One region of the Streptomyces sp. WAC 06738 genome, then DNA from elsewhere that is predicted to be linked to it. Evidence: riboswitches for the same ligand, from Rfam matches in the RefSeq annotation. Region 1 holds a riboswitch; each other region holds the start of a gene.
What was found. Region 1 has a riboswitch for cyclic di-AMP ahead of DMB38_RS11595 (transglycosylase family protein). Riboswitches for the same ligand answer to the same signal wherever they lie in the genome.

Region 1 (7,564 bases):
TCGGCCTCCCGCGGTGTGCGCCGGCTCCCCGGGATCCGCACCCCGGGGGTCACGGCTATGTCGCCGGCTTCGCCGCCATCCGCGGGCGCGGCGGCGGGCCGGGCCGCGGGCACCGCACGGAAGACCCAGCTCCGGTAGGACCAGAAGCGGAAGAGCGACGCCACCCCGATGCCCAGGAACTTGAAGATGTTGTTCTGCAGCGGGGTGTCCCAGTCGAACCCGTACGTGGCCACGTACAGCAGGCCGTTCTCGATGACGAGCCCGGCGGCGCTGAAGACCAGGAACAGGGTGAACTCGCGCGGGGGCCGGGTCTTGTCCCGGTCGCGGTAGGTGAAGTACCGGAAGCCTATGTAGTTGAAGATGATCGCGACGGCCGTCGCGATCATGCTGCAGCGGACCACGGGCAGCTCCGTGGAGTTCCGCACGAGGTTGAAGACAGCCAGATTGACCAGGACGCCGATGCCCCCGACCGCGGCGAACTCGGCCACCTCGCGGCTCAGGCGGCGCAGCCGCGTTGCCCCCGGTTGCCGTGCACTCATCAAGATCGTCAGACTCCGATGGTCGGTGGTGTTCCCCTGGTCCCGGTCTTCTCCGGCGGGCCGGAGCCCTCATGCTAACCGTGCCCGCCGACGGAGGGGGCGGCTCCGCCCGCCCGGCCGATACCCTGGGACGCGTGACATTCCCGGTAGTCGGCATGATCGGCGGGGGACAGCTCGCCCGGATGACCCACCAGGCAGGCATCCCCCTCGGCATCAGGTTCAAGCTCCTCAGCGGCACCCGTACGGACTCCGCCGCCCTGGTGGCGGGCGACACGGTCGTCGGGGATTACCGCGATCTCGACACGCTGCGTGACTTCGCCCGCGGCTGCGACGTGATCACGTTCGACCACGAACACGTACCGGCCGAGCATCTGCGGACACTCCAGGCCGAGGGCGTCGCGGTGAGGCCGGGCCCGGACGCGCTGGTGTACGCCCAGGACAAGGGCGCCATGCGGGCCCGGCTGACGGAGCTGGGCATCCCCTGCCCGCGGCACCGGATCGTGGCGGACCCGGCGGACGTGGCGCGCTTCGCGCGCGAGAGCGGCGGCTTCCCGGTCGTGCTGAAGACGGTCCGCGGCGGGTACGACGGCAAGGGCGTGTGGGTCGTCCGTACGGAGGAGGACGCCGCGCCCCCGTTCCGCGCGGGGGTGCCGGTGCTGGCCGAGGAGCTGGTCGGCTTCCGCCGCGAGCTGGCCGCGAACGTCGTCCGCTCGCCGAGCGGCCAGGCGGTTGCGTACCCGGTGGTGGAGTCGATCCAGGTCGACGGGGTCTGCGACACGGTCCTCGCCCCGGCTCCCGGGCTGGCGCCGGAGGACGCGGTGCGTACGCAGCAGCTCGCGCTCCGCATCGCGATGGAGCTGGACGTGGTGGGCCACCTGGCGGTGGAGCTCTTCGAGGCGGAGGGGCCGGACGGCGAGCCCCGGATCCTCGTCAACGAGCTGGCCATGCGCCCGCACAACTCCGGCCACTGGACCCAGGACGGCGCCGTCACCTCGCAGTTCGCCAACCACGTGCGCGCCGTGCTCGACCTGCCGCTGGGCGACCCGCGCCCGCGCGCGCCCTGGACGGTGATGGCGAACGTCCTCGGCGGCGACTACCCCGACATGTACCCGGCGTACCTGCACTGCATGGCCCGGGACCCGGGGCTGAAGATCCACATGTACGGCAAGGACGTGAAGCCCGGCCGCAAGGTCGGCCACGTCAACACCTACGGCGACGACCTGGCCGATGTGCGCGCCCGCGCCCGCCACGCCGCCGACTACCTGCGGGGGACGATCACGGAATGAGCACCGTATGAGCGCGGAGAACGGCCCGCTGGTCGGCATCGTCATGGGCTCCGACTCCGACTGGCCGGTCATGGAGGCGGCGGCGCAGGCCCTCGACGAGTTCGAGGTCCCGTACGAGGTCGACGTCGTCTCCGCGCACCGGATGCCGCGCGAGATGATCGCCTACGGCGAGGAGGCCGCGTCGCGCGGCCTGCGCACCCTCATCGCCGGCGCCGGCGGCGCCGCCCACCTCCCGGGCATGCTCGCCTCCGTGACCCCCCTCCCGGTCATCGGCGTCCCGGTCCCGCTGAAGTACCTCGACGGCATGGACTCCCTGCTCTCCATCGTCCAGATGCCCGCCGGCGTCCCGGTCGCCGCGGTCTCCGTGGCCGGCGCCCGCAACGCGGGCCTCCTGGCCGCCCGCATCCTGGCCGCCCACGACGAGGACCTCCGCGCCCGGATGACGGCGTTCCAGGAGGACCTGAACCACCAGGCCCGCGACAAGGGCGCCCGCCTCCGCCGCAAGACCACCCGCGCGGACTGACACACCGTCCGATCCGGGCCCGGTCGTCCGGCTGTCAGCCTGCGCGGATAGCGTGTGTCCCACGCTATCCGCGCAGGGAGGACGACCTTATGAACGGCGAACTGCTCGCGCGTGCGCGCGAGGTGCTGCGGGCGCACCCCGTCGTCGACGGGCACAACGACCTTCCCTGGGCCCTGCGCGAGCAGGTGACGTACGACATCGACCGGCGTGACATCGCCGTCGACCAGCGCGCGCGGCTGCACACCGACCTCCCGCGGCTGCGGGCCGGCGGGGTGGGGGCGCAGTTCTGGTCCGTGTACGTGAGCGCCGACCTGGCCGGGGACGCCGCCGTGAGCGCGTGTCTGGAGCAGATCGACGTGGTGCGGCGGCTCGCCGACCGCTATCCCGGGGAGCTGCGGCTCGCCGTGACCGCCGACGAGGTGGAGGCGGCGCGGGCCGACGGGCGGATCGCCTCGCTGATGGGGGCCGAGGGCGGGCACTCCATCGCCAACTCGCTCGCCACCCTCCGCGCCTTCCGCCGGCTCGGCGTGCGCTACATGACGCTCACGCACAACGACAACACCGATTGGGCCGACTCCGCCACCGACGAGCCGCGGCACGGCGGGCTCACCGCCTTCGGCGAGGAGGTGGTGCGCGAGATGAACCGGGTCGGCATGCTCGTCGACCTCTCCCACGTGGCGCCCTCGACCATGCGCCACGCGCTGCGCGTCACCGAGGCGCCGGTCGTTTTCTCCCATTCATCCGCTCGGGCCCTGTGTGACCACCCGCGCAACATTCCGGATGATGTGCTGGAAATGCTCCCCGCCAACGGCGGTGTGGCGATGGCCACGTTCGTGCCGAAGTTCGTCCTGCCCGCCGCCGTGGCGTGGACTGCGGAGGTGGACGAGCACATGACCGCCCGGGGCCTCGACCCGTTCGGCGCGGACGACGAAGCGGTCCGCGTACGGCGTGCGTTCGAGGAGGCGCACCCGCGGCCGCAGGCGACGGCCGCGACCGTGGCGGATCATCTGGATCATATGCGCGAAGTGGCGGGAATCGACCATATCGGTATCGGCGGCGACTTCGACGGCACGCCGTTCACGCCGGAGGATCTCGCGGACGTGGCCGGTTATCCGCATCTCGTCGCCGAGCTGCTGCACCGCCGTTGGTCGGAAGAAGACCTGGCCAGGCTCCTGTGGGCCAACGCGCTACGGGTGTTGCGCGACGCCGAGGCGGCGGCGCGCGAAGTGGCCGCCCGGCGCGGCCCGTCGATCGCCACCATCGAACAGCTCGACGGCCCCGCGAAGGTCCAGGGGTGAGCAGAGTGACATAAGTCACTCACAGAATTCTCATCTCGTGCGGCACCGCGCCCGGCTCCTCATTTATCGACAAGTCTCTACCGGAGAGGGGAGATTGGGGAGCGCCACGGGATGGGGCGATTGTCGGGCTGATTCCGATGTGATGTGGGGAACGGCCTTGATGACGTTTCACAGCTTGTTCTGTTTTCGGCTGTGTGATTACGGTGCTCGGCGTGCTCGCGCCACCGATGCGGGTACCTCGTCGCCGTAACGCCGAATCCTGTCGGCGGCGACGGGCAGGCACTTCAGCTTTCACGGCAGGAGCGGGGGACCCAGGTAAGTGCCGCACCGCGCGCGCAAGCGCGGGACGGCTTGGGGTGAAGCCATGCTCCGCATGGCCGGGCATCTCCAGCTCGAACCCGACAGCTCACCTCGCAGGCGTCGGAGAGGAGCATGTCCATGTCCGCACGCGGACGTCACCGTCGCCTGGGCCGGATAGCCCGGGGCAGCAGGGCCCTCATCGTCACCGCCGGCAGCGCCGGCGTCGCCATCCCGCTCATCGCCGGCGGCCACGCCCAGGCCGCCTCCGTCGACACCTGGGACCGCGTGGCCCAGTGCGAGAGCGGCGGCGACTGGAGCATCAGCACCGGCAACGGCTTCTACGGCGGCCTGCAGTTCGTGCAGAGCACCTGGGAGGGCTACGGCGGCACCCAGTACGCGCCGCGCGCCGACCAGGCCACCAAGGAGCAGCAGATCGAGATCGCCGAGAAGGTCCTCGCCTCGCAGGGCCCCGGCGCCTGGCCGGTCTGCTCGGTGCAGGCCGGGCTCACCCAGGGCGGCCCCGCCCCGGACCTCTCCACCGGCGGCGGCGAGGAGAGCGAGCCCGAGGCGCAGCCCGCCAAGGACGAGGCCCCGAAGCAGGAGAAGGCGCCGGAGAAGAAGTTCAAGAAGGCCGGCAACTACACCGTCGTCTCCGGTGACACCCTGTGGGACATCGCGCGCAAGCACGGCATCGAGGGCGGCTGGCAGACGATCTACGAGGGCAACAAGGACGTCATCGGCGACGACCCGGACCTGATCTTCCCCGGTCAGGAGTACGAGTTCGACGGCGGCGAAGAGGTCACCCTCGAGGAGCCGGAGACCACGTCGGCCCAGCCGTCCTCCGCGCAGGAGGAGAAGCCGGCGGCCGAGGAGCAGCAGGAGGAGCAGTCCGCCGAGGCCGCTCCCGCGGGCGGGTTCTCCGCCCCGATCGACGCCGGTCTCTCCACCGCCTACCGGGCCGCGGGCGGTTCCTGGTCCAGCGGTTACCACACCGGTGTCGACTTCTCCGCCGGCACCGGCACCCCGGTCAAGGCCGTCACCTCCGGCACCGTCGTCAAGGCCGGCAACGGCGCAGACGGCGGCGCGTACGGCATCGCCGTCGTGATCAAGCACGACGACGGCCACTACAGCCAGTACGCCCACCTGTCGTCCACCTCGGTGAGCGTGGGCCAGAGCGTGGGCGCCGGCGACCAGATCGGTCTCTCCGGCTCCACCGGCAACTCCACCGGGCCGCACCTGCACTTCGAGGTGCGCACCAGCCCGGACTACGGTTCCGACGTCGACCCGGTCGCGTACCTGCGCGACAACGGCGTCTCCATCTGAGGGTCCCCCGCAGGCGCAACCCCCCGTTTCCGGCGGAACGGGGGGTTCGCCGTGTCCTGCGGCCCGGAGCCGCCCGCGCTACGCCGCCGGGCGGCCCATCGCGCGGAAGGTCCAGCCCGCGGCGCGCCACGGCACCGGGTCGAGCGTGTTCCGGCCGTCGATCAGGTGCGGCCGGGAGACGACCTGCGCGAGCTGCCCGGCGTCGAGGGCGCGGAACTCCGGCCACTCGGTGAGGTGCAGCACGAGGTCGGCGCCGCGCAGCGCGTCCTTTGCCGACTCGGCGTAGCGCAGGGTGGGGAAGACGCGGCGGGCGTTGTCCATGCCCTTCGGGTCGTAGACGGTGACCTGGCCGCCCTGGAGGTGGATCTGCCCGGCGACGTTGAGCGCGGGGGAGTCGCGCACGTCGTCGGAGTCGGGCTTGAACGCGGCGCCCAGGACGGCGATGCGGCGGCCGAGGAAGGTGCCGCCGCAGGCTTCGCGGGCGAGTTCGACCATGTGGGCGCGGCGGCGCATGTTGATCGAGTCGACCTCGCGGAGGAACGTGAGCGCCTGGTCGACGCCGAGTTCACCGGCGCGGGCCATGAACGCGCGGATGTCCTTGGGCAGGCAGCCGCCGCCGAAGCCGATCCCGGCGCGCAGGAACTTCTTGCCGATCCGGTCGTCGTAGCCGATCGCCTCGGCCAGCTTCACCACGTCACCGCCCGCCGCCTCGCAGATCTCCGCCATCGCGTTGATGAACGAGATCTTCGTGGCGAGGAAGGAGTTGGCGGCCGTCTTCACCAGCTCGGCGGTGGGGTAGTCGGCGACCACGAACGGCGTACCGGAGTCCAGCGGCGCGGCGTACACCTCGCGCAGCACCTTCTCGGCGCGCTCGCTCGCCACGCCCACGACGATCCGGTCGGGGCGCAGGGTGTCCTCGACGGCGAAGCCCTCGCGCAGGAACTCCGGGTTCCAGGCCAGCTCGGCTTCCTCGCCCGCCGGGGCCAGCTCGGCCAGCCGGCGCGCCAGCCGGGCCGCGGAACCCACCGGCACCGTCGACTTGCCGACCACCAGACAGGGGCGGTCGAGGAGGGGCGCCAGGGTGTCGATCGCGGCGTCGACATAGCTCATGTCGCAGCCGTACTCGCCGTGCTTCTGCGGCGTGTTCACACAGACGAAGTGCACGTCGCCGAAGGCCGCCGCCTCCTCGTACGACGTGGTGAAGCGCAGCCGGCCGGACGAGCCCCCGACGCCGGAGACGTGCGCGCGCAGCAGGTCCTCCAGACCCGGCTCGTACATCGGCACCCTGCCGGTGGACAGCAGCTCGACCTTTTCCTCGACCACGTCCAGGCCGAGCACGTCGAAGCCCAGCTCGGCCATCGCGGCGGCGTGCGTGGCACCGAGGTAACCGGTGCCGATGACGGTGATCTTCAAGGTCATGGTCCCGAGCATAACGGCGGGCTCCACCACACCCGCCTGGGCAACCATGGGCCCGGGTGCGGAGTCTGACTCATGAGCGTGCACCAAAGGGAGTGGGGATCGTGGCGAGGCAGCATCTGGACGGAACGGGCAGCGGAACCGACGAGCCCGGTACGCCGCGCGCCCGCGAACCGGAGGCGCCGTACGCCGGGGACACGTCGACGGCGGCGCACGCGGCCTACGTGGACGCGGCGTTCGCGCCGGGCGCGCAGGGGACACCGGGAGCGCCGGGCGCACTCGGGGACGGGCCCGGGGGACCCGACGGCCGGGACCCGCTTGCCGGCCCGGCGACCGGCCCGGCTGCCGACCCGGCGACCGGCCCCGGCGGCCCGGACGACCCCGAAGACCCCGCCGGCGCCCCCTCGCACGCCGCGCCCCGCCGCCGGATGCGCCGCGGCCGCAAGGTGCTCCTCGGCGCCGTGATCATGCTCTTCGCCGGCGTGCTCATGGTCGCCGGCGGCCTCTGGTGGGCGTACGAGCACTACACCGGGCGCGTCGACCGCATCCCGAACGCCTTCCCGACGAACGTGCCGGAAAAGCACCGGCCCGCGCCGTCCAAGGGCGGTGAAACGTACCTTCTCGTCGGCGTCGACGCCCGCTCCGACCTCCCGCTCACCGGCGACGGCGCCGGTGAGCACACCTGGAAGCCGGGCGCGCAGCGCAGCGACACGATGATGCTCGTCCACCTCCCCGAGGGCCGCGACGGCGGCTACGTCGTCTCGCTGCCCCGCGACTCCTGGGTGAACATCCCCGGCCGGGGCGACGCCAAGCTCAACGCGGCCTTCTCCTACGGCGGCCCCCCGCTGCTCATCGACACCGTGCAGCGCATGACGAAGG
Region 2 (7,564 bases), 2.0 Mb from region 1:
CCGCCCTGCCGGTCACCTTCACCCCCGTACGCGCTGCAGGAGGTCATCCGTGAACTGCCCGCACGCCGCCGGCTCCGCCGCCCCGACCGGCTCCGGGGCCCTCCCCGAACCGCTGGCCATCGACCCGCTCGTACGCGACCTCGCGGGCGAGACCGCGCTCCTGTGCGCCGCCGCCCCGCTCACCCGGATCGAACTGCTCGGCGCGCCCGCGTGGACCGTCACGCGGCACGCGGAGGCCCGCCGACTGCTCACCGACGCACGGCTGGTCAAGGACATCGGAGCCTGGCGGCTGTGGCAGACCGGCGAGGTGACGGCGGAGTGGCCGCTGATCGGGATGGTCGACCCGGGCCGGTCGATGTTCACGGTCGACGGCGCCGAGCACCGGCGGCTGCGCGCCAAGACGGCGCAGGCCATCACGCCGCGGCGGCTCGACGCGCTGCGGCCGGTGGTCGAGCGGGTGACGGCCGAGCTGCTGGACTCCCTGGCGGCCGCGGCGGCCGCGGGCGACGGGGTCGTCGACCTCAAGGAGGTCTTCGCGCAGCCGCTGCCGATGCGGGTGGTGTGCGCGCTCATGGGCGTCGCGGAATCGGAGATACCGCGGCAGATGCGCCTGTGGAAAGCTTTCTTCTCCATGCTCACGCCGCAGGAGGAACGGCTCGCGGTGATGGCGGAACTCGACCGCGTGTTCACCGACATGGTGCGGCAGAAGACCGCGGAGCCCGCCGACGACCTCACGAGCGCGCTGATCCTCGCCGACGAGGGCGGCGAGCCGCTCACCGAGGAAGAGGTCGTCGGCAACCTGAAGTCCATGATCGCGGCCGGGCACGAGACCACGATCACGCTCCTCCTCACCACCGTGCGCGGACTGCTGACCCACCCCGAGCAGCTCGCCCTGGTCCGCGAGGGCAAGGTGACGTGGGAGACGGCGATCGAGGAGGCGCTGCGCTACGACCCGCCCGTGACCCACCTGCTGATGCGGTTCGCGACGGAGGACATCGAGATCGCCGGCACGGTGATCGAGAAGGGCGAGGGCGTCGTCATCTCGTACCGCGCGATCGGGCGGGACGCCGGGCACCACGGGGCGGACGCGGATGCCTTCGACGTGACGCGGGCGACGCCGATCCGGCACATGACCTTCGGGCACGGGCCGCACATCTGCCCGGGCGCGGCGCTGTCGCGGCTGGAGGCGGCGGTGGCGCTGCCGGCGCTCTTCGCCCGGTTCCCGGACCTGCGGGCGGCGGTGCCGCTGGGGGAGCTGCGCAACCTGCCGGTCCTGACGCAGAACGACCTGGAGTCCTTCCCGGTACGCCTCGCCTGACGCCTGACGCCTGACGCCTGACGCCTGACGCCTGACGCCTGACGGCGGTCGGCGGCTGACGGCTGACAGATGACGTCAGTCGTCCGGGGTTCCCAGGGTGGCGTGCACGGGGCGCGCGGGGCGTTGGGAGAGCCGGGGGGCGTGCGCGCGTCGCGTGCGCCGGAGCCGGGCGGTCTTCTACCCGTTCGGCTGTACCCTCTGCGTGCGGTCCGCCGGTCCGCTGCTCGTATGCCCGTCACACCCTGGCCGCGATGACGCCCGAAACGCCACCTGTAACCCGCCTGGGCCCCGCCCGGTCGCCGTCCCGCCCGGGACGCGGAACCCTGAGGGACGACGCCAAGGGCCCGCGTGTCGGCCGCACGGGGAGGACAGCGCAGGAAGGGCCGCGCAGGAGAGGGCAGGTGCAGCCGGTGCGGGAGGACGGCGCGCAGGGCGCGGGGCAGGACGAGGGCGGCCCGCGCGAGGGCCGCGGCTCGCACGGCGCGAAGCGCGGCTCGTACGGCGAGGGACGCGCCCCGTACGAGAACGGGCGGGCCTACCGCGTGGGGAACGGTGCGCTGGACCTGATGGTCCGGTCCAGCCGCCCCGATGCCACCGGCGGTGAGCGGCGGGTCCGCTGGGCGCTGCGGTGGCTGCCGGCCGCGCTCATCGTCGTGGGGGCGGTGTTCTTCTGGTTCACGCCGGAGGGGCTGAGGTCGTCGCCGGTCTTCGAGACCACCCCGCTGGTCGCCGCCGCGCTGCTCACCCTGCGCGGCACCATCGCCGTCGCCGTCGCCGCCCTGGTGGTGGACGTCGCGCTCGAAATCCTCAACGGCACCGCCACGAGGCCCGACGCGCTCACCCAGATGGTGTCGCAGGCCGTGCTCGGCGCCCTGGCCATCGGCATCAACCTCCTCATCCAGCGCAACTACCGCCGGCTGACCTCCGCCCGCCACGTCGCCGTCGCCGCGCAGCGCGCCGTGCTGCCGAACCCGCCGGACGGCTTCGGCACGCTGCGGGTCGCCGCCCGCTACCAGGCCGCGGACGCCGACGCCCGGATCGGCGGCGACCTCTACGCCGTGCAGGAGGGCCCGTACGGCGTGCGCTGCATCGTCGGCGACGTACGCGGCAAGGGGCTGGAGGCGGTGGAGTCCGTGGCGGTCGTCATCGGCGCTTTCCGGGAGGCGGCCGAGGAGGAGGCGGGGCTCGCGGGAGTCGCGCGGCGGCTGGAACGCGCGCTGCAGCGCCAGGAGACGGGGCGCAGCGGCCTCGACCGGGTGGAGGGGTTCACGACCGCGGTGCTGGCGGAGGTCGACCGCGAGGGCGGCGCGCTGCGGCTGCTCAACCGCGGCCATCCGGCGCCGCTGCTGCTCGGGCCGGACGGCGCGGCGCGCACGCTGCACCCGCGCGAGCACGCGCTGCCGCTGGGCATGGGCGACCTGGGTACGTGGCCGGACGAGCTGATGGAGGAGGCGTTCCCGCCGGGCGCGGCGCTCGTCCTCTTCACGGACGGCGTGACCGAGGCGCGGAACAAGGCGGGCGTCTTCTACGACCCGCTGACCCGGCTGGACGGCCGGCTGTTCGACGGGCCGCACGAACTCCTGGACGCCCTCCTGGACGACGTGACCCGTTATACGGGCGGAAGGATCGCGGACGACATGGCGCTCTTCGCCCTCGCCCGCTCCCGTACCCCGTTCGCGGAGCCGCCGGACTCGCCCCCGGCCGCACACGCTCCGTAGTGGAACAGCGCCCCTCCGCATAACAACTGATGCACGATCAGCTAACGACCGGACCTCACTGCGCGTAATCAGGGCGTCAACTTGTCCGTTTCCGCTGGTGCATGCCCGGATCGTCCGCGGTAAAGCACAACTGAATAACGGGAACGACTTGGAATCGAACGCCGTCGTCCGCTAGCGTGCGGTAACGCAGCGCGGTCGTCACTGCCGTCGCAAGAGGCGGCACCGTGCGCCGTCGCCGAATCCCGCACGAGTCACAACTGCAGCAACGGCAACACCTAGGGAACCGGGGAACCACCACCTTGGGGTGAATCGGGCCAACCTCCGCGAGGAGGCGGCCCGTAGGAGACCTTCCTGCTCCGAACCCGTCAGCTAACCCGGTAGGCGAGAAGGAAGGAAAGGAGTACGCCTTCGTGGCGTCCTACAGGTCTGGGCCTGGCTACGGCCATGGCTATGACGATTACGGCTACGACGGCTATGCGCCCGGCGGCTACGCCCCCGAGGGGTATGCGCCCACCGGTTACGCCGCCGAAGAGCCGGTCGACGAAGTCCTCCCCGAGGACGACCTTCCCTCCCGCGGCCGTCGGCGCCTTCCCCGGCAGCGCGGCGGCAGCATGGCGCGCAGCGGCGCCGTACTCGGCGTGGGCGTCTTCGCCGCCGTCGGCGCGGGCAGCATGGCCACGGCGCAGGAGAAGCCGCCGGTCGCGATATCCATGCCCGACCAGGTCGACACCGTGGCGAACCGGATAAGCGCCCAACTCCCGGACGCGGAGAGCCTGCCGGGCGTCGGCGAGCTGATGCCGAGCGAGGAGGAGCCCGCTTCCGACTCGGTCGTCACCACGGCTCCGCTCACCCAGGTCAGCTACGCCAGCGACACCGACACCGCGAACCAGCCCGCCGACTCCGGCGAGGCGCTGCGGGCCCGCATCCTGGAGCAGGCCGAGCAGCAGCAGGCGGAGGCCGACGCCTCCGCCCGCGCGGCGGCCGAGGCCGAGGCCGCCAAGCAGGCGGCCGAGGAGGCCGCCGAGGCGAAGGCGGCGGAAGAGGAGCGCCAGCGCCGCCTGGAGGAGGAGCGCCGCCGCAAGGCGGAAGAGGAAGCCCGCCGCAAGGCGGAGGCGGAGCGCCTCGCCAAGCTCGCCGCCAGCTACGTCGCCCCGGTCGCGAATTACACGCTCACCTCGACGTTCGGCGAGTCCGGCGACATGTGGGCCGCGGGCCACACGGGCCAGGACTTCGCCGCCTCCACCGGCACCCCGGTCAAGGCGGTGCACGGCGGCACGATCACCGAGGCCGGCTGGGCCGGCTCGTATGGCTACCGCATCGTCCTCACGCTCGAGGACGGCACCGAAGTCTGGTACTGCCATCTCTCCTCCATCATCCAGTCCTCCGGCGAGGTGACGACCGCCGACGTCATCGGGCGCGTGGGCGCCACGGGCAACGTCACCGGCCCGCACCTGCACCTTGAGGTACGACCCGGCGGCGGGGACGCAGTGGACCCCCTCGCCTGGCTGCGCAACAACGGCGCCCCGGTCTGATCCACCCGGCGGGCCCAGCGCCCCGGCCCCCACGGCCGGGACGGGTACCCGCCGCACGGACCGCTAGCCCCCATAACCCCTCTCCCACGTCTCCGGCGTGCCCGAACGCAACTTCCCCCGTGGCGTACGAGCACGCACCGAGACCGCCGGCGGCCCTGGTGGCCGACCCCCCGACACCAGGGCCGTCGGCACTTTCCCGGGACCTACTCCCCGGGCCCGCAGAGGCAGAACGGATGCCCGGCGGGATCGGCGAACACCGGACAACTGCCCCCCGCCTCCGAGAGCCGCGTGGCCCCGAGCCGCAGCGCCAGCTCACCGGCGGCGGTGGAGTCGTCGACGCCGAAGCAGATGTGCATCTGCTGCGGGTAGGTGCGGTCGAGGTCGGGCCAGAGCGGCGGCCGGTAGCCTTCGACTTCCTCGAAGGCCAGCCGTGGAAAGCTCTCTTCGTCCTTGGCGATCACCATCCAGTCCTCGCGGATGACCCGCATGCCGAGCAACTGCGTGTAGAAGTCGGCGAGCTGACGGGCGTCGGCGCAGTCGAGCACGATGTTCCTGACGTAGGCGTCCATGGCGGCAGCCTGCCACGCACGGCGGACACCGCGGGGAGACCAGCGGCGGCGATTCAGGCAGCCGCGGTGGCAGCGGCAGGGCGGGATCCCCCGGCGGCGATCTCACCCAGGGCGGCGCGGATGGTGTGGAGCATCCGCTGGGGCCGCTCGAAGGCGTCGGTCGCGGTGAACCGGAGCATGCGCCGGACCTCGGGGCAGCGCCCCAGGTCGTTGAAGCGCTCGATGTCGGCGAGATGGGCGGCCCGGCTGCCGTGGAAGCCGTAGCCCTCGATCTCGACGACGAGCCCCGCCGCCGGAAAGAAGAAGTCCACCCGTATCCGCCGGCCGTTGGGCGCGGTGAACGGCACTTGGCTGAGCGGCCGCAGCCCGGCGTCGTACATCCGCAGCCGCGCGACGGTCTCGGCGGGGGACCCGGAGCGAGGATCGACGAGCGCCAGCCGCTGCCGCGCCTGGACCACACCCCGCCGCTGCCCGATACCGGCAAGGGCCTCGGAGACCGCATGCAGATCGGTCACCTGCTCCCGCCACCGCCGCGGCCACCCTCCGCCGGGCGCGAGCGGCCGCCGGGTCAGGGCGGACTCCACGGCCACGAGCGCGGCGTCCCGCTCGGCTGTACGCAGCAGGTCGACGAGGGTCCGCGCGGCGCCGGTCACACGCAGCCCCGCGACACTGACGATCTCGTCGTCACTCAGGGCGGTCCGATGCAGCAGGCACCCCTCGGGCGCCCGCCCCCGCGCCCGCACGTGCGTGAACTCGGGCCGCACGGCGAGGACTTCGACCCCGAGCAGATGAGCCGCGGCACTGTGACTGACGACCAGCTCCGGCCGCCCGGCCTGCGCCACCCGCAACCGCAACCGCAGGTCAGGAACCCGCCCCGGCTCCACCCACACCCCGGCCCGAACCTTCCGCCACCCCTCTTTCCGCAACCGCCGCACCAACACCCCGGACGACCACCCGGCCGCCAAAGCCTCGGCACACACCAACACCCCACCGTTCCCAGCCGCCAACGCCCCCAGCGACCCAAGTTCCCCCGTCATGCCCCCACCCTCCCCCAAATCCCCACCCCCCGCTTCCCCTGTGGATAACTCCCGCTCGAGGGCCTGCCAATCCGGGGCTGAGATCACAAGGTAGTGCCGTCAGGATCTGGGGCTGTCACGCATGAGAACAACACCGAACACGGCGTCCATCGAGGCCCATTCAAGGCGGCCGGTGATACCTGCAGGGGCGGGCATCCGGTGCCTCCAATACGCTCAGGACCCGGATCTGAGACGCTTCTTCTTGAGGGGCGCCCGCCGCCTCTCGGCTACAGCCTCCGCCACGCGTTCCGCACACTGGGACGGATCTTCGTGCTCCCAGAAACGCAGGATCATCCAGCCAGCGTTCAGAAGGCGTTCGTCGGTATCACGGTCGCGGTTTACGTTTCCAGCCACTTTTTCAGACCAGTACCCGGAGTTGGTCCGAGGGGACACGTAGTGCTCAGGGCATCCGTGCCAGTAGCAACCGTCGACGAACACGGCGACCTTGGACGGCCGGAACACCAGGTCGGCCGTTCTGCGCAACTCGGGCAGAGGGCGCGCCGCGACACGGTAGCGCAGCCCTTTGGCGTGGAGCTTTTGCCGTAGCAGCTTCTCGGGCTTGGTGTCCCTGCTGCGGATCGCCTGCATATTTCGGCGGCGGGCCGCCGATGAAGCCCACGAACCCTCCGGGGGCAACCACGTCGACTCCTCTTCTGGCGTCACGGCAGCTCGTTCCATCATGCGGCTACGGGACAGAGCCCAATGGCCACCCACGGGGCTCCTGAGTGTGCCAGACGATCGAAGCCGAGCCTGGAGCGGGGTGCAAGTTTCAAGCAGCATTCGAGGGCTGTGGGCTTCGCGATGGGGGCCAGGGGGTGGGGTGGGGTGGGTTGGTGGTGTAGGCGGCTCTTGTTAGGGCGGGTTGGGCTATCGCCTTGTTCTGCCACATCGTCGTCAGCAGCGCCTGTTCGCGGGTCGCGTAGTCCTTCGCCGGGCGGCCCTGCGTCGCCTGGGCGCGGAGCAGGGCCAGGGTGGTCGCCGCGCGTTCGTAGTCGGCGACCGCGCGGCGGGCCTCGTCGCCGTGGGCGTGGCGGGCCAGGCTGCGGGCTATCTTGCGGATGCGTAGCGAGGAGAGGGCCACCGGTTCCGCGGGGACCAGCCAGCCGGCCTGGGCGTAGGCGGGGAGCTGGGTGCGTATCGTGCGGAGTTTGCCGCCGCGGGACCAGACCGCCAGCCACACCAGCAGGCCGAACACCGGCGCCATCACGAAGGCGTACGCGCCGAGGAAGGCGTAGCCGTTCATCACCGCCGAGCCGTTCCACAGCGCGTGCATCGCGATCGCCAGCAGCAGGCCGGCCACCGGCAGGACCACGCGGCGTACGCGCTGGCCGGCGACCGTCATGGCCGCCAG
Region 3 (7,564 bases), 2.0 Mb from region 1:
TGTTCGCCAAGCCCGGGGCGTGGCACACTGCTTGAGGCAGTTCCGACAGGGAGGTATGGCGTGAGCGAACCGCGGTCTGCGCCGACCGTGGGGCAGGTCGTGCTCGGCAAGCGGCTCCAGGAGTTGCGCGAGCGGGCCGGGCTCAAGCGCGAGGAAGCCGCGAAGACCCTGCGCGTCGCCCCCGCCACCGTGCGCCGGATGGAGACCGCCGAGGTCGCGCTGAAGGTTCCGTACGTGCAACTGCTGTTGCAGGCGTACGGCATCGACCGGGAGGAGATCGACGCCTTCGTCGCGCTCACCGAGGAGGCCAACGAGCCCGGCTGGTGGCAGCGCTTCCACGACATCCTGCCCGACTGGTTCAGCATGTACGTGAGCCTGGAGGGCGCGGCGTCGCTCATCAGGTCGTACGAGCCGCACTTCGTGCCCGGTCTGATGCAGACCGAGGACTACGCGCGGCACGTGCTGAAGGTCGGCTCCCTCGGCCGGGTCGCACCCGCGGAGATCGAGCGGCACGTCGCGCTCCGCATGAAGCGCCAGGACCTGCTCACCCGCGAGGACGCGCCCCGCTTCTGGGTCATCGTGGACGAAACGGTCCTGCGCCGCCCGGTGGGCGACGCCGCAGTGATGCGCGCGCAGGTCGACCGGCTCCTCGACGTCGCCTCGCTGCCCAACGTCACGCTCCAGATGGCGGAGTTCCGCACCGGCCACCACCCGGGCACGTACAGCCCCTTCGTCCTCTTCCGGTTCGCCATGCCCGAGTTGCCGGACATGATCTACACCGAGTACCTCACCGGCGCCGTCTACCTCGACGGCCGGCGCGAGGTGGCCACACACCTCGCCGCCCTGGACCACATGGCGGCCCAGGCGGCGACGGCAGAACGCACGAAGGAAATCCTCCGGGACTTCCGCAAGGAGCTGTGAATGGAACGCATTTACAACGGCATGCCGGCGGCGGACCTCGGCACGGAGGGCTGGCACAAGCCGTGGAGCGGCGGCAACGGCGGCAACTGCGTCGAGGCCATGAAGCTGCGGGACGGCCGCATAGCGGTACGGCACTCGGCGCACCCCGACGGTCCCGCCCTCATCTACACCCCCGGTGAAATGGACGCGTTCATCGAGGGTGCCAAGGCCGGCGAAGCCGACTTCCTGCTGTCGCGGAGCCCGGCGTGACCGCGTCAGGCGCGGTGCCCGCGCACCGGCGACCGCGCCGCCCGGTCCACTCGCCGTCCGAGCCGGACGGCGAGCCCATCCCGGCGAACGGGGGTGTGGCCCACCCGCACTGACGTGGGCCACCGGCCGGGAGCACAGAGAGGGAGGGGACACCCCGGGGGGGTCCCCTCCCTCGGCGTTTGCCGGGGTACGGGCGCGCAACGGCGCCCGGGGGCACGGCAGATGAAATTCCAGAAATCATGAACCGTGGGTGTCCGCACCGCTGCCTTCCGCAAGGTATGGGCGTACGGTATGCCCCCGATGGCCCTCGTCAGCCCCGGGGAGGCCCCGCGATGAGCGCATCTCCACCCCCGTCCGCCGGCGCGGAACCGCCGGCGGTCCGCGTCGGGGTGCTGCTCCCCCGGCTGCCGGAGGAGCCCGCGGCCTGGCTGGCGGAGTGCGCGGCGTACGACTCGGCGGGCGCCGACGCGCTGTGGCTGGACGGCGGTCCCGACCCGGCGCACGACGTGCTGGCGCTCGCCGCCGCCCTGGCCGCCGCCACCGGCCGGGCCCGGCTGGTCGTCGCGCTGCCCGACAACGTCCCGCAGGCGGCGCTGCTGGCCCGGGCGCTGGCCACCGTGGTGCTGCTCAGCGGCGGCCGGCTCGCGCTCGCCGCCGACTCCCGGCGGTGCGCCGAACTCGGCGCCGTCGCACCGACGGTGCCCGCCTTCCGCCGGCTCGCCCCCGCCGGACCCGGCTACGAGGAGCCGGGCGCCGGACGCTGGACCCCGGCGGCGGTGCCCGCGGGTCCCGGCGCCTGGCGGACCGCGCTCGCCGGCGCCGCGGAGCGCGGGGTGCACGGTCTCGTCGTACCGGCCGGGCAGCCCCTGTTGGAGGCGCTGCGCCTCAGCGTGCGTGCCGAACGTCACACCCGCCCCAACCGCCCCACGGGTGCGCGCGTCACCACGGAGCGTCAGAGTCCGCATGGATCCCCGTGATCCGCTTGTGATCTGCCGTTCGATCTCCTAGTGTCCGAGTCGTTCGCACACGCGAGCACCGCGCTCCGGTACGCCGAATCCTGCCCGTCGGAGCCCGGAACCGTCGTCCCCACAGCCGTTCGGGCAGGAGCGGGGGAACCACTTCTCCGTCGGCAGGAGCACGGTGGCAGCACCGCACCGCACTCCCCGACTCGGGGTGAAGCCGCACAGCACGACGCGGCCGGGCAACTCCAGCCCGAACCCGACAGCTCACTTCGCAGGCGTCGGAGAAAGAGCGAGCCAACATGGCCGGAACCGGCACCCGGCGCGCGCCCAAGTCGCGCTCCACCCGCCGCTATGCCGCCGCCGCGGGGGTGGGCATAGCCCTGCCCGTCGCCGGCGGAATCGCGGCGACCGCCGCGCACGCCTATACGGTCGAGAAGGGCGACACCCTCTCGGAGATCGCAGAGGACAACGGATTCGGTCCCGACTGGCAGCGGCTGTACGAGGCCAACAAGGAAGCCGTCGGCGACAACCCCCACCTGATCCTGCCGGGCCAGGAGCTGGACCTGGGGGACGGGAAGGCCGCGAGCAAGCCCGCCGAGGCCGACCAGACCGCCGCCAAGACCGAGCAGAAGCAGCAGCGTTACGTCGAGCACACCGTCGGCGCCGGCGAGACGCTGGCCAAGATCGCCGCGAAGTACGACGTGCCCGGCGGCTGGCAGCGGGTGTACGTCGACAACGAGAAGGCGATCGGCGACAACCCGGCCGCGCTGAAGGTCGGCACCGAGCTGCGCGTCGACACCGAGGGCGGCAAGGTCGACAAGTCGATCGACCCGAACGGCTCGTCGGCGTCCGAGGGCTCCGGCGGCTCCGGGGGCGCCACCGAGGCGTCGCAGGCGAGCGTCCCGACCACCGAGTCCGGCATCCAGGCGGCGGCTCGGGAGATCGTGCCCGCCGACCAGTTCACCTGCTTCAGCAGCATCGTGGAGCGCGAGAGCGGCTGGGACCACACCGCGACGAACCCCAGCTCCGGCGCGTACGGCCTGATGCAGGCGCTGCCGGGCGACAAGATGGCCTCGGCCGGCGCCGACTGGCGCACCAACCCGGTCACGCAGATCAAGTGGGGCCTGGACTACATGAACGACCGCTACGGCAGCCCGTGCGGCGCCTGGGATTTCTGGCAGGCGAACAACTGGTACTGATCCCGGGGCCCTGGCCTGCGGGAGTCTCCCTCGCCCCGTCGCGCGGATCCGTCCGCGCGGCGGGGCGCGTTCGTCGTACGGGCTACGCCCCGCCCGCCCGCTCCGCCGCGGACCCACCGGCGGGCTCGGCGGCGGAACCCCCGGTGGAACCCCCGGCGGGCTCACCGCCGGGCTCACCGGCGGACAACTCGGCCAGGTCCCGGGCCGCCTGGGCGAGGAGCCGGTGCATGGCCGCCTCCGCGGCGTCCGGGTCCTGCGCCCGTATCGCCGCCAGCACGGCCCGGTGGCCGGGCACGGGGTCGCTCGGGTGGTGTCCGGGGCCGTGCACCAGGCGGTCGCGGGCGGCCAGCCCGCTGGCGAGGACCTGGTCCATGCGCTCCAGCAGCTCGTTGTGCGAGGCGGCCAGCAGGGCGCGGTGGAACGCGAGGTCCGCGGCGACCGCCTCGGCCGCGCCGTCCCGCGCCCCGGCCATCGCCGTGAGCGCCGCCTCCAGCGCCGCCAGGTCCGCGTCGGTGCGCCGCACCGCGGCCAGCCGGACCGCCGCGGGCTCGACGATCCCGCGCACCTCGTCCAGGTCGCGCAGCAGCGGGGAGGCGGCCCGCGCGGCGGCGCCCTCGCCCTGCTGCCTGCCCGCGGTCTCGAAGCGCCACCGCAGCACGTCGGCGTCGAGGAGGTGCCAGTCGGCGCGCGGCCGGACGAACGTGCCGCGCTTCTGCCGGGCGTCGACCATGCCCTTGGCCGCCAGCACCTTCAGCGACTCGCGCAGCGCGGTGAGGCTGACGCCCAGCTCGGCCTGGAGGGCGGCGAGGTCGAGGGTGGCGCCCTCGGCGATCTCACCGCCGAGCACCCGGTGCGCGAGGGTCTCCACCGTCTGCCCGTGCACCCCGCGGCGCGCGTAACCCGCCATGCCCGCTCGCTCCTCCCTCGGCTCCCCGCCCGCCCGTGCTCCGCCGCCCCCGCGGCGCCCCGGCTCAGGCCGATGACTTTACGACGCTCCAGCCGCCGTCCACGACCAGGCTCGCACCGGTGACGTAGGACGCCTCGGGCGCGGCGAGGAAGGCGACGGCGGCGGCCACCTCCTCCGGCGCGCCCAGCCGCCCCGCGGCGGTCTGCGCGGCGCTGGCCCTGCGGTCCTCCTCGGGGACGCGGTCCCAGAGCCGGGTGAGCACCGGTCCCGGCAGCACGGTGTTCACCCGCACCGACGGGCCGTACTCGACGGCGAGTTGGCCGGCGAGCGACAGCAGCCCGCCCTTGGCGGCGGCGTACGCGGGGTGGCCGGGGATGCCGTGCCTGGCGTGCACCGACGAGACCAGCACCGCGGCGCCCGGGGCGCCCTGCTGCGCGCGCAGCCCGGGCAGGCAGGCGCGGAAGCCGAGGAACGCGGCGGTCAGCCCGACGTCGACCTGGCGGTGCCAGGAGGCGGGCGACGTCTCGTGCGCGGGGGCGACGTCGACGGCGACGGCGTTGGAGACGAGGACGCCGACGGGCCCGAAGTCCGCGGCCGCGGCCAGGATCCGGGCCCAGCCGTCCTCCTCCGCCACGTCCGCGGCGGCCGCGGCCGCCGTGCCGCCCGCGGCGCGGATCTCCGCGGCCGTGGCCTCCGCCCGGTCGCCGTCGATGTCGGCGACGACGACCGCGGCACCCTCGGCGGCGAGCCGGCGGGCGGTGGCCGCGCCGATGCCGGCGGCGGCCCCGGTGACGACGGCGGTGCGGCCGTCGAAGCGTGCGGTGTGCGGGAGTTGCGTGGCTCCGGCTGCTGTCACGAGTTCACGCTCCGGGTGTTGACGGATCCGCCGCGGCACTTCTACGTTTCCCCAAGGTTAATTCGTAATTTAAGAATTGAGCAAGAGGGGCGGAGGCAGCGTGGGGCGCATCCACTTCGGCGGCGACTACAACCCCGAGCACTGGCCGGAGGAGGTGAGGGCCGAGGACATCCGGCTGATGAAGGAGGCCGGGGTCTCCATGGTCACGGCCGGCATCTTCTCCTGGGCGCTGGTCGAACCGCGGCCCGGCGCGTACGACTTCGACTGGTTCGGCCGGGTGCTGGACGACCTGCACGGCGCCGGCATCCGCGTCTGCCTGGCGACGATGACCGCCTCCCCGCCGCCGTGGCTGACCGAGCGGCACCCCGAGGTGCTGCCGCAGGACGCCGACGGGGTCCGCAAGTGGCCCGGCTCACGCCAGCACTTCTGCCCCTCCAGCCCGGTCTACCGCGAGCACGCCGTGCGCCTGGTCACCGAGCTGGCCACCCGCTACGGCACCCACCCCGCCCTGGAGAGCTGGCACATCGGCAACGAGTACGGCTGCTCCAACCCCCGCTGCTACTGCGACGTCTCCGCCGCCGACTTCCGCCGCTGGCTGCACGAGCGCTACGGCACCGTCGAGGCGCTCAACACCGCCTGGGCCACCACCTTCTGGTCCCAGCGCTACGGCACCTTCGAGGAGGTGTTCCCGCCGCGCACCACCCCCACCTTCCCCAACCCGGCCCAGGTGCTGGACTACGCCCGCTTCTGCGACGACGCGCTGCTGCGGTGCTACCTCGCCGAGAAGGAGGCGCTGCGCCGGATCACCCCCGACGTGCCCGTCACCACCAACCACATGCCGCTGCACAAGCCCGTCGACCCGTACGCCTGGGCGGCGCACGAGGACGTCCAGGCGCTGGACTTCTACCAGGACCCGTACGATCCCGAGACGCACGTCGGCGCGGCCCTCGCCTTCGACGTGACCCGCTCGGCGGGCGGCGGGCGCCCCTGGATGCTGATGGAGCAGGCGCCCAGCGCCGTCAACTGGCGGGCCCGCAACAGCCCCAAGCCGCCCGGCACGATGCGGCTGTGGAGCTGGCAGGCCGTCGCGCAGGGCGCGGACGCGGTGCTGTACTTCCAGTGGCGGGCGACCCCCGGCGGCGCCGAGAAGTTCCACTCGGCGATGGTGCCGCACGCCGGCACCGACACCCGGATCTTCCGCGAGGTGCGCGCGCTGGGCCGGGAGCTGGCCGCGGTGCCGCAGCTCGCCGGCGCCCGCTCGCGCCCGGAGGTGGCGCTGCTCGCGGACTGGCACAGCTGGTGGGCGCTGGAGCAGGGCTCGCACCCGTCCGCGGACCTGGACTTCGCCGAGACGCTGCGCCGCCACTACCGGCCGTTCTTCGACGCGGGCGTGGAGTGCGACGTGGTGCCGCCGGACCGCGACCTGTCCGCGTACCGGCTCGTGGTGGTGCCGAACCTGTACCTGATGAGCACGGAGACGGGCGCCCGGCTGACGGAGTTCGTACGCGCCGGTGGCCACCTGCTCGTCTCGTACTTCACCGGCATCTCCGACGACTGCGACCGCGTCCACCTCGGCGGCTACCCGGCGCCGCTCCGCGAGGTGCTGGGGCTGCGCGTCGAGGAGTTCTGGCCGCTGGCCGAGGGACAGCACCTGCCGCTGACCGGGACGCTGACCGGCAGCGGCGACCTGTGGTCCGAGGCGATCGACCTCGAAGGCGCCGAGGAGGTCGCGGCCTTCGGCGCGGGCGAGCTGGCCGGACGGCCCGCGGTCACCAGGCACGCGTACGGCGACGGAGTCGCCTGGTACGCGGGCACCCGGCTGCCGGTGGCGGTGATGCGCGCCCTGGTGGACCGGGTACGCGCCGGGGCGGGCGTGGCGCCGGTGCTGCCGGGGCTGCCGGCGGGGGTCCAGGCCACCGTGCGGGAGGGCGCGGAGGGGCGCTTCCTCTTCCTGCTCAACCACGGTGCCGGTACCGCGACCGTCACCCTGCCCGAGCCGATGCCCGCGGTCGCCGGCGACGGCGTGGACCCGGCGGCGGGACCGGTCGCCTCCGTCGACCTGCCCGCCCGCGGCGTCGTCGTCCTGCGGGCCTGAGGAGTGCACTGACAAGGAGGTCGGATGCCCACCCGAAGGAAGATCCTGGCGTGGGGCGCGGCGGCCGCCGCCGCGCCCGCACTGGCCGGCTGCGGCGAGGAGGTCGGCGCGGCCCGTACGACCACGGCGGCCAGGCGCAGGCCGGGGCAGAAGGTCACGCTCACCTTCTGGACCTGGGTGCCCCTGCAGAAGGCCGTGGCGCTGTGGAACGAGCAGAACCCGGACGTGCGGGTCGACGTGCAGACGGTGCCGGCCAACACCTCCGGCGGCTACCAGAAGATGCACTCCTCCCTCACCGCGGGCGACCCGCCCGACCTGGCGCAGGTGGAGTACTACGCGCTGCCCGAGTTCATGCTGGTGAACGGCCTCACGGAC
Region 4 (7,564 bases), 3.3 Mb from region 1:
GTCCTGGCGGTGAAGAAGGGCGCGCGCAGCAGCCGCGAGCCGCGCCTCCTGCCGGCCTCGGAGGCGTCGATGCGGTCCACCCCGGTGGCGCGGTCCCAGAGCAGTTCGCCGTCCGCCTCGACGAACACGACCCGGTGCCAGGGGATGTCTCCGCCGGGGACGAAGGAGGGCAGCGGGACCCGCTTGGGCGCCGCGCCGCGCTGGTTGATCCCCAGCACGAACCTGGCCGGATCGAACCGCGGGTCCCAGCGGACCCGGTGGTATATCTCGTCGCTCGTACGCATCACGCCTCGCCTCCGTCCGCCGCCCCGGCCAGGGCGCCGCTCACGTCGGCGACCGTGCCGTCCGCCCCGACGTACCAGGTGCGGTGCGCCTCGCCCGGGTAGGGCGGGGCGAACCGGCGTAGCTGGGCGGCCAGTACCTCCGGCGGCACCGGGTGCGTCCGCTCCCGGTTGCGCCGTGCCAGCTCGGCCTCGCCGACCAGCGCGACCACGTGCGTGACCAGGGCGTCGCGGCGCTCCGCGACCCGGTGCACGGCGGCGCGCTGGTGCCGGTTGAGGGAGGTGGCGTCCCAGACCGCGGTCCCGCCGCCGGCCAGCGCCGCGTCGAGCCGGTCCAGGCCGGCCCGCAGGACGTCGCCGTTGGCCCGCTGGCCGGCGCGCGAACCGCGGGCCTCGCGCAGGTCGTCCAGGCTGACGTACGCGTCGGTCCCGGCGAGGCTCTTGGCGAACGTGCTCTTGCCGCTGCCGGAAGGACCGACCAGATGGACCAGCCGGGGGAACGATCCCGGGCGCCACCGCCAACTCGCCGCCACCGCCTCCGCGACGGTGGCGATCCGCCCGGCCGCGTACGCCTCCCGCGCCTCGGCCCAGCACCTGTCCGCGGCATCGGAGCCGAGGCCGTCGAGCGCCTCCCGCAGCCCGGCCCGCAGCGGCGCCAGCGGCGCCGGGCCGAGCAGCCCGGCGTCCTCGGCGTGCAGCATCGACCACTCCACCTGCTCCCGCGCCTCCGCGTCCCGCGCGAGTGCCCCCGCGACCGCGTGCAGCACCCCGAGGTCGGCGGCTTGCGCGAGGCGTACGAGACCGGCCCGGCGGTCGCCGTCCGGGCAGGGGCGCTGCAACGCGGCGAAGAGCCCCACCAGATCGGCGACCCGCCGCGCGGCGGGCAGGCCCAGAGGCCCCGCGAGCCGCGGCGCGAGCGACGCCCGGCGCTCTCCGTGCAGGAGGGCCGCCAGCACCCCGGCCAGCCGCGCGTCACCGTGGCGGCCGAGCCCGTCCAGCCGCGCGGACACGTCGGCGACGGCGGCTTCCGCGGCGTCGGCGCCGCTCCCGGCTGCTGCCCCGGTCGCGGACGGCTCTCCGGGCGCGACGCCCACCGCCGCCGACAGCGCCGCGGCACCGGCGGTCCCGCCCGAGCGCACCGCCCACAGCGCGGCCTTCGGCCCCAGCCCGTTCGCCACGACGGCGGCGTGCATCCAGTGGGTGCCGGTCTGGACGTGCCCCCGGCGCACCCACTTGGCGACCCGCTGCCCGAACTCCCCGAGCCCGAACCCCTCGACGGCCCGCACGACGTACCCCTCCTGGCGCGCGATGTCCAGCCGCAGCGCCCGCAGCGCCCGCTCGTCGAACACCCCGCGCCACAGCACCGGCGGCACCGGCACGCCCAGCCGCCGCAAGAACCGGACCGTCCGGTCCCAGTCCAGGCACCGGTCGCCGTCCCAGACCGAGAACCCGTAGAACCAGCTCTCCAGGTCCTCGTACGCGAGCGAGTGCCGCGCGAAGACGTTCTCTCCGCACACCCGCCAACCTGGCGGTATCTCCCCGCCGATGCGCCCCTGGAGCCCCTTCACCCACGCCCGCGACGGGTGGTGCGCCGAGTCCGGCGACCGGGCGTGCAGCCCGTCGGCGTAGAGGGTGGTGTTCTCCCCGTCGAGCTTCTCGGTGACCACGACCTCGCGCCCCCGCAGCCCGGCCAGGTCACCGGCGCGGACGTCGTCCGAGGCCGCCCCCGGCGACCAGGGAAGATGCGGCGTACGGGGATAGTGCACACGCATGGGTCCGGCTCCGTGACGCGGTCGGGTCCGGCCACTCTAGAAGCGCCCGGCGGCGCCGCTCCAGCGAATAACCCGGCGGTCCGGGGGGCCCGGGTCAGGGCAGCAGGGACTCCCGCAGCACCCGGCCCTCCGACTGCGCGGGCGGGGCGACCCCGAGGATCGCCGACATGGTCGCCGCGAGGTCGACGTGGCGCGGGTCGCGCGGCGCGCGGCCGCGCCGGATCCGGTGGCCGGCCAGGATGAGCGGGACCGCGGTCTCCGCGCGGCTTCCGTGGCGGCCGTCGAAGCCCTCGGCCGGCGGGGTGAAGGAGAGCGCGTACGGCGCCGCCAGTTCGAGCACCAGCTCGCCGTACTGCGGTGCCATCCGCAGCGCCGCCTGGTCCGCCTTGGTGAACACCGCCGCGACGCCTTCGGTGTCCGCGAGCGCCGCGCGGGCACGCTCGATCGCGGCGGTCCCCGCGCCGAGGAGGTGCACGGAGGCGATGCTGCCGCCGGAGACCAGGACGGCATCGGTCTCCGGCGCCGGCCGGCCGCCGGAGACGATCACCTCGGGCGTGAAGCCCGCGGTGGCGAGGGCGGCGACCGCCTGCGCCGCCATCGGCGTCTTCCAGCCCGTCATGCCGTGGTCGCCGGTGACCACCCAGGTCGTCCGGCCGTAGAGGCCGAGGTCCTTCACCGTCCGGATCAGCCGCCCGATCCCGGCGTCGGTCTCGCGCAGGGTGTCGAGCATCCGGGGGTCGTCGGGCCCGAACGCGTGCCCGTCGCCGTCGAGGTCGCTGGAGTAGACCGCGAGGAAGTCCGGTCGCCGGGTGAGGGTCACCGCCGTGCCGCCGCTGTCGACGGGCCGCCCGGTGAGCATCGCGATCGCGTCGTCGACGCGCGCGCCGATGCGCCCGCCGGGCTGGGTGTAGAGGCCGTCGGGATCGCCGTACGAGGTGCCCTTGTCCTGGAGGATGAACCACTGCGCGGACCCGATCCGGATGCCCTGCGGCCGCCACGCCTGGGCGAGGCCCTCGACCGCGCTGTCGCGGCTCTGGCCGCGGGCGATGCCGGCCGCCTCGTCGTAGTAGTAGGCGGCGTTGCGGGTGCGGTCCGGGTGGGCGCCGCAGGAGACGGCCGTCCACGACTGGTTGGTGATGCTGGCCATCACGCCGGTGCTGGTGGTCAGCGAGCCGGCCCGTACCAGCGACGTCAGGTGGGGCATCGGCGCACGGCCGTCGAGGTAGTCGATGCCGAAGCCGTCGAGGGCGACGAAGATCAGCAGGCTGCGCGTGCGGGCGGCGTGCGCGGGCACGGTGGCGAGCGGTGACGCGAGGGCGCCGGCCACGGCGCCGGCGAGGACACCGCGTCGGGACAGAGAGGTGGCGGACATGGCGCGACCGTAGAAGCGAAACGCTCCCGGCCGGCGAGCACGGGGTGAACGGGCCGCGAATTCCCGCGTCCGTGCCCTCCGGACGCACCGCGGTCTTCACCGCCGGAGCGGAGAGCGCCGGTGGGGACACCGGCGCTCTCCGGCGGGTCAGTACGGACCGTAGACGTTGTCGATCGAGCCGTACCGGTCGGCCGCGTAGTTGCACGCGGCGGTGATGTTGGCGACCGGGTCGAAGCTGTCGGTCGAGGTGCCGGGTACGTGGTAGGCCTCGAAGGTGGGAGCGATGACCTGGAGCAGGCCCTTGGAGGGCGTGCCGTTGATGGCGTTGATATCCCAGTTGTTGATGGCCTGCGGGTCGCCCGCGGACTCCCGCATGATGTTGCGGTAAATGCCGTCGTAGGTCCCCGGGATGCCGTGCTCGGCCATGATGTCGAGCGACTCCCGGATCCAGCCGTCGAGGTTGTCCGGGTAGCTCGTGACGGACGCGCTCGTGGTCTTCAGGCCGGACTCGGATTCCTTCGGCTCGCTCGTGTCGGCCTTGGCGCCGAGCGAGAGTTCAAGGCCGGGGAGGATGAAGTGCGGGTTGTCGCCGACGGCCTCGCGGTTGTCCTTGTACAGCTTCTTCCAGCCGCCGCGTACGCCTTCCTTGTCGGCGATCTTCGACAGGGAATCTCCGGCGACCACGGCATAGGTGGCCGCTGCCGCGCCGGCGGTCGCCGCGGCGGGGGCCTCGGCGCGTACGCCGGTCTGGGGGGCGGACGCGGGGACGGAGCCGGCGGCGGATGCCGAGGACGCGCCGATCAGCGGGGCGGCGATCGCGACGCCGCTGACGCCGGCGAAGGTGATGCCGCGGCCGATCAGACGCAGCTTGGGACGGCGGTGCTTACCTCTTGCGGGCATGGGTCTTTCTCCTCCTGCGCCTGCGAGGTGAGCTGTCGGGTTCGGGCTGGAGATGCCCGGCCGCACCGCGGTGCGACTTCACCCCAAGCCGTTCCGGAATCCGGACCGGCGACTTACCTATGGGTCCCCCGCTCCTGCCGTGTGTCATTAGGGAACGGTTTCCGGATGGCGGCAGGATTCGGCGTCCACCCGGCTGGCGGAGACTTAAGCATGTCTTTCCGGTCCGGACAAGCTGCGGAACTCGTCCGGCCAATACGGGACCGGCTCGGAGGCCGGATGGGCGCCGCCGCGGAAAGCGGAGAAGTCCGCAACTCGCTTTCGGAACACGGAAACTGTGAATTCCCCCCGCCGGTGCCCGCGGCCGAACGTGATTCGCGTCACCGGACGGAGGGGGCCAATCGGTCAGAGGCGCGGGGCGATCGGGGGCGAATCCTTCAAATGGTACGTATCGCCTCGTCGGGGAATGTCCGACAAGTCCGTTTGTTCTTGACCGTCCGGCGGCGCGTATGCGCGAGGGGAATTCACGAATTCATCGCGGGGAACCCGTTCGCCCATGAGGGCGAAGGGGCGTCAACTGGCCAAGGGAAAAGGACGCCTTCCGGATCGCCGCCGGATTGCGGGCGGAGGAGGGGAAGTTGGCGGCTGCGGCCGGAAAGGCTCTCGCCAACTCCCTCAGCACTCCACCACGTTGACCGCGAGGCCGCCGCGGGCGGTTTCCTTGTACTTGACCTTCATGTCCGCACCCGTCTCCTTCATCGTCTTGATGGCCTTGTCGAGGGAGACGAAGTGCCGGCCGTCGCCGCGCAGTGCCATGCGGGCCGCCGTGATGGCCTTGACCGCCGCCATGCCGTTGCGTTCGATGCACGGGATCTGGACCAGGCCGCCGATCGGGTCGCAGGTCAGGCCCAGGTTGTGCTCGATGCCGATCTCGGCGGCGTTCTCCACCTGTTCCGGGGTGCCGCCGAGGATCTCGGCGAGGCCGCCCGCGGCCATGGAGCAGGCGGAGCCCACCTCTCCCTGGCAGCCGACCTCGGCGCCGGAGATGGAGGCGTTCTCCTTGAAGAGCATGCCGATCGCGCCGGCCGCGAGGAGGAAGCGGACCGCGGTGTCTTCCTCCCCGGCGCGGCTGTCCCCGCCCGGTACGAACTCCGTCGCGTAGTGGAGGACCGCGGGGATGATGCCCGCCGCGCCGTTGGTGGGGGCGGTGACGACGCGGCCGCCGGCGGCGTTCTCCTCGTTGACCGCCATCGCGTAGAGGGTGACCCACTCCATCGCGTGCGCCGCCGGGTCGCCCGCCGCGCGGAGCTGGCGGGCCTCGCCGGCGGCGCGGCGGCGGACCTTCAGGCCGCCGGGGAGGATGCCCTCCCGGCCGGTCCCGCGGGCGACGCACTCGCGCATGACCCGCCAGATCTCCAGCAGCCCGGCGCGGATCTCCGCCTCGGTGCGCCAGGCGCGCTCGTTCTCCAGCATCAGCGAGGAGAGCGACAGGCCGGTCTCGCGGGTGCGGCGCAGCATCTCGTCCGCGGTACGGAACGGGTGCTTCAGCACGGTGTCGTCGAGCTTGATCCGGTCCTCGCCGACCGCCTCCTCGTCGACGACGAAGCCGCCGCCCACCGAGTAGTACGTCTTCTCCAGCAGCGTCCCGCCGTCCGCGTCGTACGCGGCCAGCGTCATGCCGTTCGCGTGGTACGGCAGCGAGCGGCGCCGGTGCAGGACGAGATCGGCGGAGGCGTCGAAGGGGATCTCGTGGTCGCGCCCTATCTCGGCGCCCAGCAGGTGCAGCCGCCCGGTGGCGCGGATGCGCTCCACCTCGCCCTCGGCCCACTCGATGTCGACGGTGCGCGGCGAGTGGCCCTCCAGGCCGAGAAGCACGGCCTTGGGGGTGCCGTGGCCGTGGCCGGTGGCGCCCAGGGAGCCGAAGAGTTCGGCGCGTACGGCGGCGGTGTGGGCCAGCAGGCCCTCGTTCTTCAGCCGGCGCGCGAACATCCGGGAGGCCCGCATCGGGCCGACCGTGTGCGAGCTCGACGGGCCGATGCCGATCGAGAAGAGGTCGAAGACGGAGATGGCCACTCGGGACTCCCTTGTCCTTGCGTGGGGCGTGCGCGTGTGTGGTGCGGGTGGTGACGGCTTGCGCGTACGGCCCCGGGGCCCGGCGGCCCGCCGCGTCGCTGCGGCGGGCCGCCGGGCCGTACGGGCTACAGGCCGGGGTACAGCGGGTGCTTCTGCGCCAGGGCGGTGACCCGGGCGGCTAGTGCGGCCGTCTTCGGATCGCCGGAACCCCAGCGGGTGAGGGGTGCTTGGAGGGCTTCCGCGATGACGTCGGCGACCTCCTCGAAGTCCGCGGCGGCGAAGCCGCGGGTGGCCAGCGCGGGCGAGCCGATGCGCAGGCCGGAGGTGACCATGGGCGGGCGGGGGTCGTCCGGGACCGCGTTGCGGTTGACGGTGATGCCGATCTCGTGGAGCCGGTCCTCGGCCTGCTGGCCGTCCAGCTCGGACGCGCGCAGGTCGACCAGGACCAGGTGGACGTCCGTACCGCCGGAGAGCACCGAGACGCCGGCCGCGCGGGCGTCGTCCCGCAGCAGCCGCTCGGCCAGGATCCGGGCGCCGTCCAGCGTGCGCCGCTGCCGCTCGCGGAACTCCTCGGACGAGGCGATCTTGAACGACACCGCCTTGGCCGCGATCACGTGCTCCAGCGGGCCGCCCTGCTGGCCGGGGAAGACCGCCGAGTTGATCTTCTTGGCGAGGGCCTGGCGGGAGAGGATGACCCCGCCGCGCGGGCCGCCGAGGGTCTTGTGCGTCGTGGTGGTGACGATGTCCGCGTACGGCACGGGGTTGGGGTGCAGGCCCGCGGCCACGAGACCGGCGAAGTGCGCCATGTCGACCATCAGCAGCGCGTCGACCTCGTCGGCGATCCGGCGGAAGCCGGCGAAGTCGAGCTGCCGGGGGTACGCCGACCAGCCGGCGATGATCAGCTTCGGCCGCCGCTCCTTGGCCAGCCGCTCGACCTCGGCCATGTCGACCTGGCCGGTCTCGGCGTCGACGTGGTAGGCGGCGACGTCGTACAGCTTGCCGGAGAAGTTGATCTTCATGCCGTGGGTCAGGTGCCCGCCGTGGGCCAGGTCCAGGCCCAGGATCGTGTCGCCGGGCTTCAGCACCGCGAACATCGCCGCCGCGTTCGCCGACGCGCCCGAGTGCGGCTGGACGTTCGCCGCCTCGGCGCCGAAGAGCGCCTTGACCCG

Region 2: another riboswitch for cyclic di-AMP. It lies ahead of DMB38_RS20950 (M23 family metallopeptidase); the one in region 1 lies ahead of DMB38_RS11595 (transglycosylase family protein).
Region 3: another riboswitch for cyclic di-AMP. It lies ahead of DMB38_RS03070 (LysM peptidoglycan-binding domain-containing protein); the one in region 1 lies ahead of DMB38_RS11595 (transglycosylase family protein).
Region 4: another riboswitch for cyclic di-AMP. It lies ahead of DMB38_RS26820 (transglycosylase SLT domain-containing protein); the one in region 1 lies ahead of DMB38_RS11595 (transglycosylase family protein).

Annotation. Positions count from the first base shown of each region.
Region 1 is NZ_CP029618.1:2,770,728-2,778,291, reverse strand. Features, by position in the region: gene DMB38_RS11615 (GtrA family protein) at 1-539, opposite strand, end outside; gene DMB38_RS11610 (5-(carboxyamino)imidazole ribonucleotide synthase) at 674-1,825, shown strand; gene purE (5-(carboxyamino)imidazole ribonucleotide mutase) at 1,833-2,348, shown strand; gene DMB38_RS11600 (dipeptidase) at 2,438-3,646, shown strand; cyclic di-AMP (ydaO/yuaA leader) riboswitch at 3,887-4,081, shown strand; gene DMB38_RS11595 (transglycosylase family protein) at 4,085-5,269, shown strand; gene DMB38_RS11590 (UDP-glucose/GDP-mannose dehydrogenase family protein) at 5,348-6,688, opposite strand; gene DMB38_RS11585 (LCP family protein) at 6,790-7,564, shown strand, end outside.
Region 2 is NZ_CP029618.1:4,749,233-4,756,796, forward strand. Features, by position in the region: gene DMB38_RS20935 (cytochrome P450) at 1-53, shown strand, start outside; gene DMB38_RS20940 (cytochrome P450) at 50-1,318, shown strand; gene DMB38_RS20945 (PP2C family protein-serine/threonine phosphatase) at 1,720-3,036, shown strand; cyclic di-AMP (ydaO/yuaA leader) riboswitch at 3,260-3,435, shown strand; gene DMB38_RS20950 (M23 family metallopeptidase) at 3,447-4,568, shown strand; gene DMB38_RS20955 (VOC family protein) at 4,772-5,137, opposite strand; gene DMB38_RS20960 (endonuclease domain-containing protein) at 5,191-6,027, opposite strand; gene DMB38_RS20965 (very short patch repair endonuclease) at 6,388-6,876, opposite strand; gene DMB38_RS20970 (PrsW family intramembrane metalloprotease) at 6,983-7,564, opposite strand, start outside.
Region 3 is NZ_CP029618.1:781,544-789,107, forward strand. Features, by position in the region: gene DMB38_RS03055 (helix-turn-helix transcriptional regulator) at 61-921, shown strand; gene DMB38_RS03060 (DUF397 domain-containing protein) at 922-1,170, shown strand; gene DMB38_RS03065 (LLM class flavin-dependent oxidoreductase) at 1,503-2,147, shown strand; cyclic di-AMP (ydaO/yuaA leader) riboswitch at 2,251-2,425, shown strand; gene DMB38_RS03070 (LysM peptidoglycan-binding domain-containing protein) at 2,432-3,331, shown strand; gene DMB38_RS03075 (FCD domain-containing protein) at 3,414-4,238, opposite strand; gene DMB38_RS03080 (SDR family oxidoreductase) at 4,303-5,094, opposite strand; gene DMB38_RS03085 (beta-galactosidase) at 5,195-7,189, shown strand; gene DMB38_RS03090 (extracellular solute-binding protein) at 7,214-7,564, shown strand, end outside.
Region 4 is NZ_CP029618.1:6,071,799-6,079,362, forward strand. Features, by position in the region: gene DMB38_RS26805 (poly(A) polymerase) at 1-284, opposite strand, end outside; gene DMB38_RS26810 (RNA ligase family protein) at 284-2,053, opposite strand; gene DMB38_RS26815 (alkaline phosphatase family protein) at 2,148-3,425, opposite strand; gene DMB38_RS26820 (transglycosylase SLT domain-containing protein) at 3,573-4,325, opposite strand; cyclic di-AMP (ydaO/yuaA leader) riboswitch at 4,329-4,519, opposite strand; gene DMB38_RS26825 (L-serine ammonia-lyase) at 4,998-6,395, opposite strand; gene glyA (serine hydroxymethyltransferase) at 6,521-7,564, opposite strand, start outside.